DNA from 2 places in the Mixta mediterraneensis genome. Region 1 is predicted to be linked to the other one. Evidence: riboswitches for the same ligand, from Rfam matches in the RefSeq annotation. Region 1 holds a riboswitch; the other holds the start of a gene.
What was found. A riboswitch is a leader RNA that binds a small molecule or an ion and turns the genes downstream of it on or off. The one in region 1 is predicted to bind fluoride.
Positions count from the first base shown of each region.

Region 2: another riboswitch for fluoride. It lies ahead of crcB (fluoride efflux transporter CrcB); the one in region 1 lies ahead of QRY16_RS20060 (DHHA2 domain-containing protein).

Region 1 covers NZ_JASUAZ010000060.1:8,414-11,806, reverse strand. Annotated here, with positions in the region: gene eno (phosphopyruvate hydratase) at 1-278, opposite strand, end outside; gene QRY16_RS20065 (universal stress protein) at 294-719, opposite strand; gene QRY16_RS20060 (DHHA2 domain-containing protein) at 716-1,624, opposite strand; fluoride riboswitch at 1,703-1,772, opposite strand; gene QRY16_RS22370 (Y-family DNA polymerase) at 2,044-2,424, shown strand; partial or broken gene QRY16_RS22365 (DinB/UmuC family translesion DNA polymerase) at 2,596-2,828, shown strand; gene QRY16_RS22360 (DUF4113 domain-containing protein) at 2,829-3,080, shown strand.
Region 2 covers NZ_JASUAZ010000014.1:32,440-35,832, forward strand. Annotated here, with positions in the region: gene QRY16_RS10785 (zinc-binding alcohol dehydrogenase family protein) at 1-536, shown strand, start outside; gene QRY16_RS10790 (nucleoside hydrolase) at 526-1,449, opposite strand; fluoride riboswitch at 1,599-1,674, shown strand; gene crcB (fluoride efflux transporter CrcB) at 1,766-2,143, shown strand; gene QRY16_RS10800 (sugar phosphate isomerase/epimerase family protein) at 2,300-3,115, shown strand; gene QRY16_RS10805 (alpha/beta hydrolase) at 3,112-3,393, opposite strand, start outside.

The DNA.
Region 1 (3,393 bases):
TTGTCCAGGTGCCGCTGCTCGCGCACGTCCCTGCCGCGCACGGCCTCGCAGATTTCCGTATTAACCGCCCTGACGGCATCCAGTACGCCTTTGCCACCAAAGCGGCGGGAGTCGCCGTCGCGGCGTTCAGCGGCCTCACGCGACCCGGTACTGGCCCCGGAAGGCACCGAGGCGCGCGCCATCATCCCGTCTGAGGTCCGGGCTTCGACTTCAACAGTAGGGTTGCCGCGCGAGTCAAGAATTTCACGGGCGGTCACGTTATCCAGTTTAAAGCGCATAGCGTTTCTCCCGGTTCAGTCAGTCAGGTGAGTGATAAGCACATCTACTGTGAGATGGTTGATGTATTCCGCCGAGCGGGAGGTCAGCATTCCCATAAAGCGGTTGCGGTGCCCGGCAAGCACGATGTCGACGCCCAGCTCCGCGATACACTTCTCCACGTCCTCAAAGCGGCGCATAGTCACCAGCTCCCGCGTATCAACCGTCTCAGGCACGGAGGCCGCCAGCTCGCTCAGAAACGCCTTGGCCTTCACCACCTCCTCCGACACGACGTCGTCCATCAGGCTGTCGGACACGTAGTTCATCTCCCGGTAGTCGTCGCTGATGTGGGCCAGGGTGATTTTCATGCCGAGCGGCTGCGCCAGCGCGACCGCCCGTTTCAGCAGGAGGGTGCCGTCGTCTTTATCGTTCACAAGTATCAGTGCGTGGGTATAGCAGGTCATAATGAATTCCCGTTCTGGTTAAGGTGGGACTCAAGCCACGGCAGAAGCTGTTTTTTGCGGCTGAGCATGCCTGGCACGGAACAGGAGGCTGCGTTAACGCTTTCCCGCCCGGCGAAATAAAGTGTTGAGAAACCTGCACGGATGTCGGTCAGCATCAGCATCGCCAGGGCGGCCCCCGACTGCTCTGCCAGATACGCAAGGGCAGCGAGCAGGTCGTCGATCACGGGGGCAACCTGTGACGGTGAGCTGACCTCAATCTGGGCAATGCGCACGTCAGTACCGGCAATCACAAAAGCCTTGAGGTCCCTGTCCAGCAGCTGCTGTGCGCTGAGGCCGCTGACGTCAGTTTTTGCAGTAAGGAGGTCACGGGCAAAGGTTTTGCGGTTCACGCCCGACAGTACGACCAGTTCGGTAACCGAGCGAATATCGTCCTCGGTCGTGGTGGGGGAGCGTAGATTCACGGTGTCGCTCAGGAGTGCACCCAGCAGAAGAATGGCAAGCGTCGGGGGCAGCATGCGGCGCGCTTCAGCGTCCATCAGTAGCCAGAGCAGCGTGGCGCTGCTGCCAAGCGGGCGTATGTGGACCTCCGGTGGCAGTTGCGTTACCAGCCCGCCCAGCCGGTGGTGATCAGTGATGCCCACGATATTGCTCCGAAGCAGATCGTCAGGTCCCTGCGCCGGCTCGGTGAAATCGACCAGCCAGACCTGTTCGTCCTGCAACGGAAAGGAAAGCGGCGGCGGCGGCGTGAGTCCGGCGGTGTCAAAGATAAAGTGGGTTTCGCGGTTAGCTTCGCCGAGACGCCATGCGCGGGCGTCCATGCCGCGCCCGGTCAGCCAGTGCGCGGTGACGACGGCCGTGCAGATGGCGTCACTGTCAGGATTGATGTGGCCAAAAACGTGTATCACATGTCTCTCCCCGTAAAGGGAGGCACGCAGGTCGTGAAGAAAGTTGGGACGGCCTGACGCGCCTCCTGCAAATCAAGAGTCACATCAGGCGTCATCAGCTCCGGAACGGAGCGGTTGGTTAAGGTGGAACGCCATCACCCTGTTGGCTGAGTATAGAGCCGAAGAGAAAGCTTGTCAGCATTAATCTGATGGAGTTCTCTGCCCCAGAAACCCTGGCCTCCTGAAGCGCCTGCCGGGGACTCTCCGCCTGACCGGCAAAGTAACAGTGGAGCCTGTATGGTATCGCCAGCAGCGGTAAGCACCTCCACGCTTAGCGCAGAACCTGTTTTAATAGCGGAATGACTGCAGTTCAGAGAATAATTATTTGAGGAAAAATATCTTTATTCCTTATTTGAATTGTATTCCACATAAACCACAGTATGTCGCAGCGCGTGATGACCGCCCTGGAGGAGATCACGGCCCGCGTCGAGCAGTATTCCATTGACGAGATGTTCCTGGACCTGACCGGCATCGGTGGCTGCGAGGACTTTGAGCACTTCGGCCGGCGCCTGCGCGCGCACGTTCTGATTACGACCGGCCTGACCGTCGGCGTGGGCATGGAGCCAACAAAAACCCTGGCAAAATCGGCGCAGTGGGCCAGCAAGGAGTGGCCGCAGTTCCGCGGGGTGCTGGCGCTGACGCCGGGCAATCCGAAGCGCACCTCCACGCTGCTGGAAAACCAGCCCGTTGAGGATATATGGGGCGTTGGCCGGCGCATCGGCAAGAGGCTCAACCTGATGGGCATTGAAAATGCCCTGTAGCTGGCGCGCGCGCACCCTGTCCTCATCCGTAAAAACTTCAGCGTGGTGCTCGAGCGCACCGTTCGCGAGCTCAACGGCGAATCGTGCATTTCCCTCGAGGAGTTTGCGCCAGCGAAACAGCAAATCGTCTGTAGCCGCTCCTTTGGCGAGCGCATTACGACAAAAGTGGCCATGCAGGAAGTGCTGTGTCAGTACGCCACACGGGCGGCGGAGAAACTGAGAAAAGAGCGCCAGTTCTGTCGGCGCATCAGCGTTTTATCCGGAGCTCGTCGCACGCGCAGGGTGAAGTTTTTTATGGCAACAGCGCCAGCGAAAATCTCACGATACCCACGCAGGACACGCGAGACGCGATTGAAGTGGCCATGCGGTCGCTCGATCGCATCTGGCTTGAAGGGCGCCGTTATATGAAGGCCGGCATTATGCTCGATGACTTCACGCCAGACGGCGTCAGTCAGCTGAACCTGTTCGATGAGGATAAGCCGCAGGCGAACAGCGCCCAGCTGATGAAGGTGCTGGACGGTATTAACCAGTCCGGGCTGGGGCATATGTGGTTTGCCCGTCAGAGTGTCAGCAATGAGTGGCAGATGAAGCGGGAGTTACTCTCACAAGCATGGACAACCCGATGGAGTGATATACCCGTAGCGCGTGTGCTCTGACTGCGCGCAGCTGATGAAGATACTGGACGGCATCAATTAGTCCGGGCTGGGACATATGTAGTTTGTGCGTCAAAGAGTGAACAACGAATGGAAAATTAAATGGGAGCTACTTTCCCTTGACTGGTCGACAAACTGGAAGATATCTCTCCTGCATCTGTCAGTGAAGCCTGGCCGTCTGAATCCTCTTTTAATAACAGGCCCTGTGCTGGGACCATGGGCCCAGGCAATGTTAATCAGAAGGTGATGTGTGATCCGACCAGAAAGGAGACCTTCTCTCTGACATGATCACCTCCATGGCTTTTATTTCAGGCAA
Region 2 (3,393 bases), on a different contig from region 1:
ATGTGTTAGTGGTGGGAGCAGGGCCGATTGGCCTTGGCGTGGCCGCGATTGCCGCTACGAGCGGGGCAAAAGTCGTGGTTGCAGATACCAGCGAGTTTCGTCGTCAGCATGTGAAAGACAAGCTGGGCCTGGTGGCGTTACATCCGGCAGACGACGGTTTTTACGACGCGCTGCGTGAACAGTTTAATGGCCGACTGGCGCTAAAAGTGATCGATGCTACCGGCAGCCCGGCAGCGATGAACAACGCGGTAAATTTAATGCGCCACGGTGGCACCATTGTTTATGTCGGCCTGCATAAAGGTGATTTGGTCATCCCTGACAGTGAATTCCATAAAAAAGAAACCACGCTGATGGGCAGCCGCAATGCGACACGTGAGGACTTTGATCACGTCCGGGCGTTGATGGCCAGCGGTAAATTACACGCCGGGATGATGCTGAATAAACATTTTGCTTTCTCGACGCTGGCTGAGACTTTTGAGCCGCAGGTGATTAATAATCGCGAGTTAATCAAAGGGGTTATCCATTTTAATCTTTAATTTTCAGTGCGTTAAAAAAGTGCGTACGTACCGCCTGGGCATCAACCTGTAAAGCGATACGCTGTGTGGGCAGATCGCGAAAAGCATCCTCGCGTGACGCTAACGCGCTGAGTTTACGCACCGTTTGCCCGCTGGCGATGCCTTCGGTAATAACCCGTAGCGGGCTTTCTGTCAGAGTAAAAGCCTGGGGCAAACACAGCCAGGAAATGGTCAGCGTGTCGTGTAGCGCCATGCCGTCAAAGCCTTCTTTCGCCAGGCTGTAAGCAAGGTAAGGACGGCAAATAGCGCTCAATACCGGCTGATTAAGTTGATGCATTTCTTCGCCGCGAATAAGCACTTTGTGAGTAACATCCAGCGGCAATAAAATAACCGGCAATGCTGAGGACAGCACCTGATCGGCAGCGTGCGGATCTTTCCAGATATTGAATTCACTAAACGGCGTCACATTGCCCGCATGTCCGTCGGTGCCAAACGCGCCGCCCATAATCACCAGTTCTTTTACCTGCGAAATGATGTCGGGCGCCTGATTAATGGCGCTGGCGATATTGGTCAGCGGGCCAATCGCCACCAGGGTGATTTCATGCGGCTGCGCACGCACGCTATCAATAATGAACTGCACCGCGCCTGGCGCCTGGTCACTGTAGGTATTCTCGAACGCATCGCCAAGCCCATCCTCGCCATGTAGCTTAGCGGGAGCGCCAGGTGCCAGAGCCAGCGGCCGGGAACAGCCGCGATAAACCGGCGCAACGATTCCCATTTTCTCGCAAAACAGCCGGGCATTTTTCGTTGCCTGATGCACGCTGACATTGCCAAAAACCGTGGTAATGCCAAGCAGACGCTGCGTTTTTGCGGCATATGCCAGCGCAAAGGCATCGTCAACACCAATATCAGTATCAAAAATCAAGGTGCGCATGATGTTCTCCTGGTTAAGGGGAAACCCGCTTAGGTTGGGCATTCCAACCTACTTGAAAGTGCACGGCTGAGCGATAAAAATTCCGCGTTTCGCGTTGCGGTGTCCTTAATTCCCTGAGTTGTCAGTTTTTACTCTGGCACGTATTATCGTCCCCTTAAGGTGATGGCGTTCCACCTTTCCCAACCGCTGTGGATTTAATCTGCGGCTGATGACGCCTGACATAAACCGTAATCCTCGCGCAGGAGCGGCTGTGTCAGGTGCGTTTTTTGCCTCTCACCGCTAGCCTGCGCGTCATTCTTAATCAGGAGCATTATTGATGTTGAAATCACTGTTAGCCGTAATGTTAGGCGGGGCGGTTGGCTGTTCGTTGCGCTGGCTTATTTCGCTGCGTTTTAACGCGCTGTTTCCTAATCTGCCGCCTGGCACGTTGATCGTGAATTTAATCGGCGGCTTTATTATCGGCGCTGCGTTGGCCTGGTTCGTAAAAAATCCGCATATCGACCAGACCTGGAAACTGCTGATCGTCACCGGTTTGTGTGGCGGCCTGACCACTTTTTCCACCTTCTCTGCTGAAATTATCTTGCTGCTACAATCAGGTAAGTATTTCTGGGCGATGTCGAGCGTGTTCATTCACGTTACGGGTTCGTTGCTGATGACCTTTATCGGCTTTGCTGCCATCAATGCGCTGGGGTGATGCCTGACGCGTAAAGGGAGTGAAATCGTCCTTGAAATAACACTTAAGAGGTAGATACTGTTTCAGGTTCTGTAAAGAAAGCGCTGCTGCCAGGCGTGAACAACTGAACCTGAATATTCAGACACCGATTAATCCAGACGATTAAGGAGCCCGTTAATGAGCCATAACCCTAAATTCCTTAACCTGGTGTTGTTACACGGTGGGCCCGAGCAAAAATTGCAGGCGGCACAGGCGGCGGGTTTCGATCAGGTCGAAATCTGGCGTGAGGATGTGCAAGCCAGCGAGCAGGGCGCTGCAGCGTTAGCGCAATTTGCGGATCAGCAAGGGATAGGTTTTACCAATTTGCAGGTATTACGCGATTCTACCGGCACGTCCGCTGGCTTACGTATCCAGAAGCGTGAAGAGTTGCGCCAGTTTATCCAGATGGCGCAGGCGCTGGGCTGTGACACTATTCAGGCGCCCGCCAGTACGCGTGAAGATTGCATTCCCGAACGCATTGATGATGATTTGCGTTGGATGGCATCGGAAGCCGCGCGCTATAAAATGCGCATTATGTACGAGCCAATGGCATGGTGTAGCGTTGATAATACGTTGCCGCTGGCATGGGAACGCTTGCAGCGCCTCGATCAGCCCAATATCGGTCTGGTGGTCGATCTGTTCCACATTTGTGCCCCTGGCGGCGATGCATCGCAGCTGGACGGCATTCCCGCCGATCGTATTTATGAAGTGCAACTGTGCGATATGGCAGAAAGACCGTCGCAGGATAAACAAGCGTTAATCGATATGGCGCGTCATCAGCGCTTGCTGCCGGGTGACGGCATTATCGAAATTGAACAGTTTGTCGATAAACTGAAAAGCGTTGGTTATCAAGGTCCGGTTGGGATTGAAGTCTTTAACGATGCGCTTAAACGCTTGCCGCCGGCCGAAGCGGCACAACAAGCGTGGCAAGCGTTGAATCGTTACTGGCCTTAATCCTGTAAACACTGCGCGATAAACGCTACAGCATCCATCGCGCCCTGGGCAGAAATCGTATGTCCGGTATTAGGTTCAAACCGCGTTTCGGTGGCGATGCCAGCGCTTTTAAGCCGCTCTGTCGCTGACTCGCTTTCGCGCCACGGAATAACCTCGTCGGCGCGTCCATGAATCAGCAAAACCGGCGTATAAGCTTGCGGCGTAAGCGGACCATCAAACGCCAGTCGGCCTGAAAAAGCGACCACGCCCGCCAGCGGATGGCGTCCGCTTGCCAACGC